3 regions of the Kribbella lupini genome follow, and region 3 is predicted to be linked to each of the others. Evidence: riboswitches for the same ligand, from Rfam matches in the RefSeq annotation. Region 3 holds a riboswitch; each other region holds the start of a gene.
The links. A riboswitch is a leader RNA that binds a small molecule or an ion and turns the genes downstream of it on or off. The one in region 3 is predicted to bind cobalamin.
Positions count from the first base shown of each region.

Region 1: it holds a riboswitch for cobalamin, as region 3 does, so the genes downstream of both, ABD235_RS38775 (ribonucleoside-diphosphate reductase subunit alpha) here and ABD235_RS20870 (ABC transporter substrate-binding protein) in region 3, are expected to answer to the same signal.
Region 2: it holds a riboswitch for cobalamin, as region 3 does, so the genes downstream of both, ABD235_RS24895 (CbtB domain-containing protein) here and ABD235_RS20870 (ABC transporter substrate-binding protein) in region 3, are expected to answer to the same signal.

Region 1 is NZ_BAAANC010000006.1:63,847-67,115, reverse strand. Features, by position in the region: gene ABD235_RS38785 (class I SAM-dependent methyltransferase) at 1-108, opposite strand, end outside; gene ABD235_RS38780 (DinB family protein) at 513-1,094, shown strand; cobalamin riboswitch at 1,153-1,309, shown strand; gene ABD235_RS38775 (ribonucleoside-diphosphate reductase subunit alpha) at 1,441-3,269, shown strand, end outside.
Region 2 is NZ_BAAANC010000002.1:2,414,406-2,417,674, reverse strand. Features, by position in the region: gene ABD235_RS24910 (alpha/beta hydrolase) at 1-337, opposite strand, end outside; gene ABD235_RS24905 (histidine phosphatase family protein) at 399-959, opposite strand; gene ABD235_RS24900 (CbtA family protein) at 956-1,717, opposite strand; gene ABD235_RS24895 (CbtB domain-containing protein) at 1,776-1,973, opposite strand; cobalamin riboswitch at 2,005-2,141, opposite strand; gene ABD235_RS24890 (MFS transporter) at 2,195-3,269, opposite strand, start outside.
Region 3 is NZ_BAAANC010000002.1:1,576,492-1,579,760, reverse strand. Features, by position in the region: gene ABD235_RS20875 (hypothetical protein) at 1-946, shown strand, start outside; cobalamin riboswitch at 1,008-1,196, shown strand; gene ABD235_RS20870 (ABC transporter substrate-binding protein) at 1,221-2,249, shown strand; gene ABD235_RS20865 (FecCD family ABC transporter permease) at 2,246-3,269, shown strand, end outside.

The DNA of each region.
Region 1 (3,269 bases), on a different contig from region 3:
CTCCGCCGGCCGCTCGTAGAACTCGCTCGCCGCGTGCAGCGGAGCCCGCGCGTCCCAGTCCGCCTCGTTCGCGGCCACCCGCGCCAGCTCGTCGGCCTCCAACGTCACCGGCTTCTCCCTCTGTCGCCTGCTCCGGTCCTCGTCCTCCCAGTCTCTCCAGGCCCAGGTCCAGGCATCCCCACTCAGGCTCATTTCCGCTCACCCGGCGACACGAGTTTCCCCCTCGGAAGCAGTCCCGTGAGCAGCCGCTGTGCGCCCGGACGTCCCGAGCGCGTTCCCCCAGCTCTGCTCACCCAGCGTGACTCTACTCCCGTCGGCCACGCTGAGTAATCACGGTTGGGTCTCACTCAGCACCATCTCCCCGATCGCGCCCGCAATAGCACTCGACCACCGGAAGCACCAGCACCGACACGCTGTGCTGATTGACTTTCCGGCGTCCGCTCGACCACAATTCGAACACATGTTCGACGCAAGGACAAACCGCGGGGAATCGGGGAGCGTGAGGATCTGTGATGCCGGAACCGTTCGACTGGGACATCCTGGAGCGACCGTCGGCGATGGCGATGGTGCGGGGCCAGCTCGGTTTCAGCTGGATGGTGCTCGCCCAGCGACTGGCCAGACTCACCGACGACGAGTACTTCTGGCGACCGAGCGCGGAGGCGCTGACCGTCGTCCGGCGACGGCACGCCGGCCGGTTCCGCTCGCTCGGGTCGGGTGAGTGGGTGGCGCAGTGGCCGGACGAACCGGACCATCGCGGGCCACGGACGATCGCCTGGTTGATCGCCCACCTGACCGAGACGTTCTTCGAGCGCTGGGAGTGGACCTTCGGCGAGAAGCTCCAGGGCCGCACCGACATCACGCTGCACGGCAACGCCCGGGACGCGGTCGCCTGGCTGACCTACTGGGTCGACGCCTGGCAGGAGTCGATCGCCGGGCTGGAGGAGGACCAGGTGATGACCGTCGGCCTCAGCCAGGCCACCGAGCTGGACGCCGCGGAGCCGTTCGGCCACGTCGTCCTGCGGCTGAACCGGGAGCTGATCCACCATGGCTCGGAGATCATGACGCTCCAGGATCTGCATGCGCTGGCCGCCTGAAACCACTAAATATGCGACACGCGGCGCGTCGAGACACTACATGTCGTGGTCCGGCGCTAATGTTCTGCGTGCTGGTGGTTCTGCCCGGACGACGCGACGAAGCGCGGCCGGGTGGAGGCAACAGGGGAATCCGGTGCGAGTCCGGAGCTGCCCCGCAACGGTGAGCGGACAAGTCGTCCGCGAGTCCGAGTACCTGCCACCGGTGCGCGTACCGCCGGTACGCGTTGGTCCGAGACCTCGTGGGTGGGTCGGTGGACGTCAAGGCAGTCGTACTCGCCGTACTGCCTTGCGTCGCGCGCTCTCGCACGGGTCCTGGTCCTCCGGAACTCGCGTGGAGAGTGCGCTTGTGACCATCGTTTCGTCCTCGTCGCCGACCGCACCGGGCCCCCTGCCCGACGCGTCGGCGTCCCAGCTGACCGTCGTCCGCCGCGACGGCACCAGCACCACGTTCGACCCGACCAAGATCGCGGTCGCGATGAGCAAGGCCTTCCTGGCCGTCGAAGGTGCCGAGGCCGGCACCAGCCACCGCGTCCGCGACCTGGTGTCCGACCTGACCGACCGCGTCGTCACGGCTCTGACCAGCCGCGGCGACTCACGCCGCAGCGTCCAGGTCGAGGACATCCAGGACCAGGTCGAGCTGGCCCTCATGCGCGCGGGAGAGCATCAGGTCGCCCGCGCCTACGTCCTGTACCGCGAAGAGCGCACCAAAGCCCGTACGCCGGCCGACCCGGCCGGTGTCACCGAGAGGCCGGTCGTCACTGTCCGTGCCGTCGACGGCAGCACAGCGCCACTGGACGTCGACCGTCTCCGACTCGTCATCGCCGAGGCGGCCGCCGGCCTGGACGCCGTCGACCCCGAGCAGATCCTCGACGAGACCCTCGGCTCCTGCTACGACGGCATCGCCCAGCACGAGGTCGAGCTCGCCCTGGTGATGGCCGCCCGGTCGTACGTCGAGACCGAGCCGCAGTACAGCCAGGCCGCCGCGCGCCTGCTGCTCGACCAGATCCGCCGCGAGACGCTCGGTCGCGTGCACGGCCAACCCCGGCAGGCGACCCAGGCCGACATGAGCACGGCGTACGCCGAGTACTTCCCGCGCTACGTCTCCGTCGGCATCGAGGCCGGCCTGCTCGACCCCGAGCTGGCGACCTTCGACCTCGCCCGCCTGGCCGCGGCGATCAAGCCCGAGCGCGACCTGGACTTCGCGTTCCTCGGCCTGCAGACCCTCTACGACCGGTACCTGCTGCACATCGACAAGGTCCGCTTCGAGCTGCCGCAGGCGTTCTTCCTGCGCGTCGCGATGGGCATGGCCCTCAAGGAGGACGACCGCGAGGCCCGCGCACTGGAGTTCTACGAACTGCTCAGCTCGTTCCGCTTCATGTCGTCGACGCCCACGCTGTTCAACTCCGGCACCACCCGCCCGCAGCTGTCGTCCTGCTTCCTCACCACCGTCCAGGACGACCTGTCCGGCATCTTCACCGGCATCCGCAACAACGCCCTCCTGGCCAAGTACTCCGGCGGCCTAGGCAACGACTGGACCCCCGTCCGCGGCATCGGCGCCAAGATCCGCGGCACCAGCGGCGAGTCCCAGGGCGTCGTCCCCTTCCTGAAGATCGCCAACGACACCGCCGTCGCAGTGAACCAATGCTTCGCTCCGCAGACTCTGGTGTACGCCGCAGCAGGACCGACGCCAATCAGTGAAATCGCGGTCGGAGAGCTGGTACTGGGCGCCAGCGGCTTCTACCGCGAAGTCACCAAGACTTTCACCTACGACCAGAACGATCCGATGGTGGAGCTTGACGTCAAGCACTCGATCGATCCGCTCGTGGTGACCGCCGGCCATCCTTTCTACGCGATCCAAGGCGTTCCGATGGAGCAGAGCAATGAGCGCACCATCGATTGGCTGGCCAAGAAGAAGGTGCAGGCGACGTGGGTCGAGGCCGGCATGCTCAGCAAGGGTGACTACGTAGGGCAGGTGATCCCCCGGGACGTCGTTCCGGTCCCGGGGCTGACCGAGGAGGACGCCCGCCTGTACGGCATCCTGCTGGGCGACGGCCATCTGTCGAAACAGGGCCGCCAGTGGGGTGTGTCCGGCAACCCACAGCGTGACACACACCTGTCGTTCGTTCGCGAGTACCTGACCGCACGGCAGATTCATTTCTGGGAAACCGGGCGGGC
Region 2 (3,269 bases), 840 kb from region 3:
CCGGTACGACGATGCGGTTGCCGTCGGCATCGACGTCCAGCCGTTGCCCGACCGGCGCCAGCATCTCGGACAGCGTGTTGTAGCGGGTCACCTCGTCGTTCGAGGCGCTGTCGAGCCTCGCTCGAAGCCCCTCGTGCGCCTCGACCAGGCGCAGGTGGTTGGCGCGGTACCGCAGCGGCGCCGGCACACCGTCGAGGCCGCCGACCTCGCGCGTCCTGCTCTCCGCGAGCGCCCTCGCGGCGTCCTGCGGAAGCGCGGCGAAGTAGTCCCGGACCTCCCGAGCGGCCTTCTCGGCCGGGAGGTCGGTGACACGTTCCAGCAGGTCGTCGAAGCTCATCGTCATCCTCAGGGGCGTCGGGATGCTGTGGGCGAACGATAAACCGCTGCAGACCGGTTTGTCAGTGCAGGTTGAGTGACCAGGACGTGGCGTGCGCGGAAAGACCGACCGTTGCCAGGGGTCTGACGTCGACGTGCCGGAGCGACTCGGCCGGGGCTTCCAGCGCGTAGAGCACCGCCGCGCGGACGACGGCCGGGTGGACCACGGCAACGACCGTACGCCGCTCGGCGTGGCCCGGGTCCTCGGTCAGGTCGCCCAGCCAGTCGGCGACGCGGGCGATCAGGTCGTTGGCCGTCTCCCCGCCGGGCGGCGCCGTGTGGGGCCGCTCCAGCCAGTCCGAGACCGCCGCGGTCTCGGTGGTCAGCAGCTCCTCCAGGTCGCGCCCGGTCCAGTCGCCGTACTCGCGGTCACGCAGTGCGCCGACCACGACCGGCTGCAGGCCGATCGCCTCGGCCGTCAGGATCGCGGCGGGCTCCGGTCCGCAGTACGTCGTACCGGCGTCGACCCGCAGGTCGCGGGCTGCCTCCAGGCCGGCCTGGTCGGGTGCGGACTCTCCACCGAGAACGAGTCCGCGCAGACCTGGCGTCAGCGCATGCGCGACCAGCGTCAGCGTCGTCGTCACGCCGTGGCCCCTTCCGCTGGCGTCGTGACCTGGGAGTTACGGTCCACCAACGCAGCGTAACCGAATCCCAGCAGCGTCCACAGCACCGCCTGCGTGCCGAGCGAGGCGAACCGGAACTGCCACAGCAACGTCGCCGGGAACGAGCCGGGCACCTCGTTGATCGCCGGGAGGATCAGGTACGCCGCCACGATCGTCGCCACGAAGGCGCCGCCGCCGACGGCGAGCCGGATCCAGGGCGCGTCGCCGAAACGCTGCGCCCAGCGGGACGCCGCGACGCCGGCCCAGACCGCGAGCAGGCCGATCACGAGCGTCAGCAGGTACGTGACCGTGCGCTTGGTGATCGTGTCCGGGTCGCCGACAGCGGGCGGGTTGGGCGGGTACTTGAGGAACGGGACCAGCACGATCCCGACGAATCCCGCGGCGGCCAGCCCGAGGGCGGCGTACGAGTCGCTGGGGGTGCGCAGCCGGCGGCGGAGCAGCGCGAAACCGACGGCGAAGATGCCGCCGAGCGCCACGCCGTACAGGCTGGTGGCGAGGAAGAGCCCGAAACGCTGGCCGGTGCGGCTGACGAGGGGTTCCTCTTCCCCGGCAGCGGCGGGTTCGTCGCCGTGGGTGTGCGCGGCGCCGCCGGCCTCCTCGATCGCGATCGCGGCGTCGATGTGCGGTTCGCCCATCACGTACGCGAAGGTTCCGGCCAGCAGGCCGGCGAAGAGGCCGACGATCAGTCCGCGCACCAGGAGGTTTCCGAAGGTACGCATGACGGTCCTGTCAGTGGTTCAGCCCGAACGGGTCGGGAGTGAGGAGAACTGCAGGACGTCAGTGGCAGGGCACGCCGAGCAGGTGCCGGCCGTCGTGCATCAGCTCGTGCAGGTACATCCCGGACTGCGAGATCGCGCCCTGGTCGAAGGCGACCAGGTAGGCCAGCATCAGCAGCACGCCGATGGTGAGCAGGGCGACCGCGAGCAGGCGCGGGGAAACAGCCGGTACGGCGACCGAGCGGGCAGGAGCAGGCATCTGTGGACCTCCTGGGGAAGTGCGCGTCCCCATCGAAAGGCTGCGAGTGCCCGAGCGTCCTGACTCACGAGCAGCTGCTCGCTCACAGTGGCGCGGCCGTACCGGTCTCTCACCGGTTTCCCTCATGGCACCGCAGGTTGACTCGTGAACGGTAGCGGCCTGGTTCGTGACCGGTCAACGGAAGGCGGCGCGCCGGTGATCTTCCCCACCTGCTCCGGTGACTACCTCGGGTGACCGGTTGCTGTTCGCCGGGCCGCGAGGACGCCGACGACGGCCAGGGCTGCGGGCAGGCCGAAGGCGGTCAGGAAGGCGGTGGTCGGCGAGTGCGGCTCGATGGCCGCGAAGAGCGAACCGCCGACCGCCAGCACCGTTGCGGTCAGCAACGAGTCGCTGAGCTGCAGCGCCGAGCTGTTCGCGCCCTGCTGCTCGAGGCTCGAGTACTCCAGGACCAGGACGGACACGGTCGGGAACACGGTTCCCATCCCGAGTCCCGTCAGCGCCCAGCCGAGGATGCCGACCACGACCGGCACCCGGTCGTCGAGGGTGGCGGCCGCGGTCGCGATGCCCAGCAGGACCGAGACCATGCCGGCTTGCAGGAACACGTGGGGCTCGAACGGCTGGCTCGGGCGACCGCGGTACCAGGACGCCGCGGTCCAGCTGAGCGCGCTGACGGTCAGCACCAGGCCCGCGAACGCCGGCGACAGGCCGCGCTCCCGCGTCAGCATCAGCGGCAGGAACACCTCGGCACCGAACCCGGCGGCCGCGACCAGACCGCGCAGCGCGATCACCGACGGGAGCCCAGCGCGGATCGTGAACGTTCCCTTCGGCAGCAGTTTCGGCGCGAACACGACCACCGCGGCCAGTCCGGCGCCGAGCAGGACCAGCTGGATCGCTCCGTGCTGCTGACCGCCGTAGTGCAGCAGCCCGACGCCGATGGCGGCACCCACGGCGTACCAGGCCTGCTCGCTCCACAGCTTGCCCGACCGCGTCGCGTGGTCGCTCTTGGAGAGCCCTGGTCGCATGATCAGCGCCGCCGGAACGGCCAGCACCGGTACGGCGAGGAAGACGATCCGCCAGTTCGCGTGCTCGACGATCAGCCCGGCGATCGCGGGACCGACCAGCGACGGCACGACCCAGCCGGTCGCGAACGCGGCGAAGATCCGTGGCCGCAGCTCCGCCGGGTACAGGTGCCCCACGACGACGTACAAGGCGACCGTGAGCAGACCGGCGCCGAATCCCTGGATCACCCGGCCGACGACCAGGACCTCCATGGTCGGCGCGAGTCCGGCGATCACC
Region 3 (3,269 bases):
CTCCGCCGTACTGGCTCTGGCGGGCTGTGGGGGCGGGAACAACGAGACGGCACCGAACGTGCCGCCGTTGGTCTCGGTCAGTACGCCGCCGACCGAGACGCCTTCGGCCACTCCGTCGGAGACGCCGAGCCTGCCGCCGACGGCGCAGGTCGCGGACACGTTGTGCGTACGGATGGACCAGTCGCTGGTGCAGACCACGCTGGCGGTGCCGTCGGTGACGATCCAGAAGGAGCCCGTGCCGGCCGAGATCGGCCTGCCCAGCTACGACATCTGCCAGCTGGGCCTGAGCACGAATCCGGACGGGCCCGCGCTTCGGCTCGGGGTGTCGGTGCTGCCGGTGACCAAGGCCGACCTGACGGCCGCGCAGAAGGCGTACGCCGCGACGAAGAGCGAGCCGGCGCGGGCGATCGCCGTCGGGCAGGGCGGCTACGGGACGAGCAAGTTCGCGGTGTTCCTGCTGGGGACGCGGCTCTACAAGGTCGAGGGTCCGGCTGCGACGCCGACCAAGTACGTCGTACTGGCGCAGGAGGCGGCGCGTCAGGCCGCCGGGCTCCCGGAAGCGGCGCCGCTGATCACCCGGACGGAGTGCGACCGCGGGACGAACGCGGCCGCCAAGGTGATGGGTACCGTGGCCACGGCCCGCCGCGACAGCCAGACGGCCGCGGGTGACATCGTCTGCGGCTGGATCACCGCGACCTCCGTGCTCTACACGACCGCCCGGCGGGTTCCCGACGCCGCAGCGGCGATGGCCGCGGTCCGCAAGGCCCCCACGTCGCAGTCGGTCCCGCTCGGCGACGAGGGGTACGTCGACACCGCCACCGGGCGCGGCACGATCCGCGTCGGGACCGACAAGATCGCCGACCTCGTTCCGGTGCCCGGCAACGCGGTGAAAACCGACGACATGGTCACGTTCGCGCTGGCGATCTCGCCGCTCTACACGCGCTGACACCGGTCGGGCGAAGGCCGCCGCTGGTGGACCGCGTGCTGCGACTCGGTCGCACCGTGGGTTACCGTGTGGCGGTCGTGGTGTTCGGGAAGCCGGTGGAGTACCGGCGCGGCCCTCGCCACTGTGATCGGGATTGTCCGCGGAGCGTTCACCAGGTGTGAGACCACTGGCCCGGAAGGGCTGGGAAGGTCAGCTCGGCGGATGCGGTCGTCCCGTCAGCCAGGAGACCGGCCACGACGCGTCCCGTCCACGAGGTGTTGGAGGAACGGTCGCCATGGCCGTCGTACCCCAGGCAGTGCTTGCTGCCGTTTTCCTGTCCCTGGTCGCCGCCTGCGGCACCGCCGGCGCCGCCGAAGGCCCGAGCGCGAGCGCGACGACCGTGAAGAACTGCGGGCTCGACGTCACCGTCGACGGCCCGCCGAAGCGGGTGTTCGCGGCGTACCAGCCGGCCATCGAGCTGGCGCACGCGCTCGGCATCTCCGACCGCCTGGTCGGCACCGCGTTCCTCGACTCCGAGCCGCTGCCCGAGTACGCCGGTGCGCAGCAGGGCCGCAAGTACTACAAGAACATGCCGAGCCGCGAGGAGCTGCTCAGCCTGAACCCGGACTTCGTGCTGTCCGGCTTCAACGACATCTTCAGCGCGGCCGGCAGCGACGGCAGCTTCGGCAGCCGCAAGTCGTTGTCGGACCTCGGCGTGCAGACCTGGATCTTCAGTCCGCTCTGCCCAACCGCGGACGGCAAGGGCGACGAGGCGATCGACCCGTCGACGGTCTCGATGGACAACGTGTACGCCGATCTGCGCGACCTCGGGAAGTTGTTCGGCGCAAGCGACCAGGCCGAGCAGGTGATCGCGGACCAGAAGGCGCGGATCGCCGCGGTCGAGGCGAAGGTCAAGGGTGCGGACCGGCCGACGGTCGCCATCGTGCGGCCCGGGCTCGAGGGCGGCGGGATGACCGTGTCCGGTGGTCCGGACTTCGGCACCGTACTGATCAAGCAGGCCGGCGGGGTGAACGCGTTCGCGGGGCTGACCTCGAAGCGGAACGTGAAGATCAGCGTCGAGGAGTTCATCAAGGCTGATCCGGACTACGTCCTGATCAGTGCGTGCTGCGACGCGACGCTGACCGAGACCCAAGGGCAGCCGGATGTCGACAAGCTGCTGAAGAACCCGGCGTTCGCGAACCTGAAAGCCGTCAGGAACAAGCAGGTTGTGCCGTGGTTGTTCGCGCATCACTCGGCGGGTGTCCGTGGTGCGCACTCGACCGAGCTGATCGCGAAGATCATCCATCCCGACCTGGTCAAGTGACCGCCGAGGTCGTGGACGGCCGCTCGGGAGCCGAGGGCCGGGCGGGTGGCAGGTCAGGTGCTGACGATCCGCGGGGAGCCGGTGGTTCGCGGGGTCTCCTGCGGCACGGGCTGACGAAGGGTGGCGGCCTCGTGGTCGCGTTCGGCGTACTGCTGGCGGCCGTGCTGCTGTCGTTGCTCGCCGGGACGGAGTGGTTCGCGCCGCGGGACGTCTATCTCGCGGCGGCCGACTTCACCGGGTCGGACACGGATCGAGTCATCCGGTACCTGCGCCTGCCGCGGACCGCGACCGGCCTGATGGCGGGCGCGGCGCTCGGACTGGCCGGTGCGTTGATGCAGGGCGTGACACGCAACGCACTGGCCGATCCGGGGATTCTCGGCGTCAACGCCGGAGCCGCGGTCGCGGTGGTCGCGGCGATCGGGGTCTTCGGGGTGACGAGCCTGACCGGGTACGTGTGGTTCGCGATGGGCGGCGCGCTGGTGGCGACCGTCGTGGTCTACCTCGTCGGCGCTCTCGGGCGCGGCGGCGCGACGCCCGTCAAGCTGGCGTTGGCCGGCGCGGCGATGTCGGCGATGCTCGGCTCCGTCACGTCGGCGGCGACGTTGCTCGATCTGTCGACGCTGAACGAGTTCCGCTTCTGGGTGGTCGGGTCGCTGACCCTGGCGACCGGGCCGATCGTCGGTCAGGCGCTGCCGTTCGTTGCTATAGGCATCGTGTTGTCGCTCGTGCTGGGGCGATCCCTCAACCAGTTGGCCTTGGGTGAGGAACTGGCGACGACGCTGGGCACGCGCGTCGGGTGGGTGCGAGTGCTCGCCGGGGTCGCGATCATGCTCCTGGCCGGTACGGCGACAGCGATGGCCGGGCCGATCGGCTTCGTCGGCCTCGCCGTACCGCATGTCGCCCGGGCGATCGTCGGCGCGGACTACCGCTGGATCCTCCCGTACTCACTCGTCCTGGCACCGACGCTGCTGCTGGTCGCGGACGTCATCGGCCGCTTGGTGGTTCGGCCGGACGAGTTGC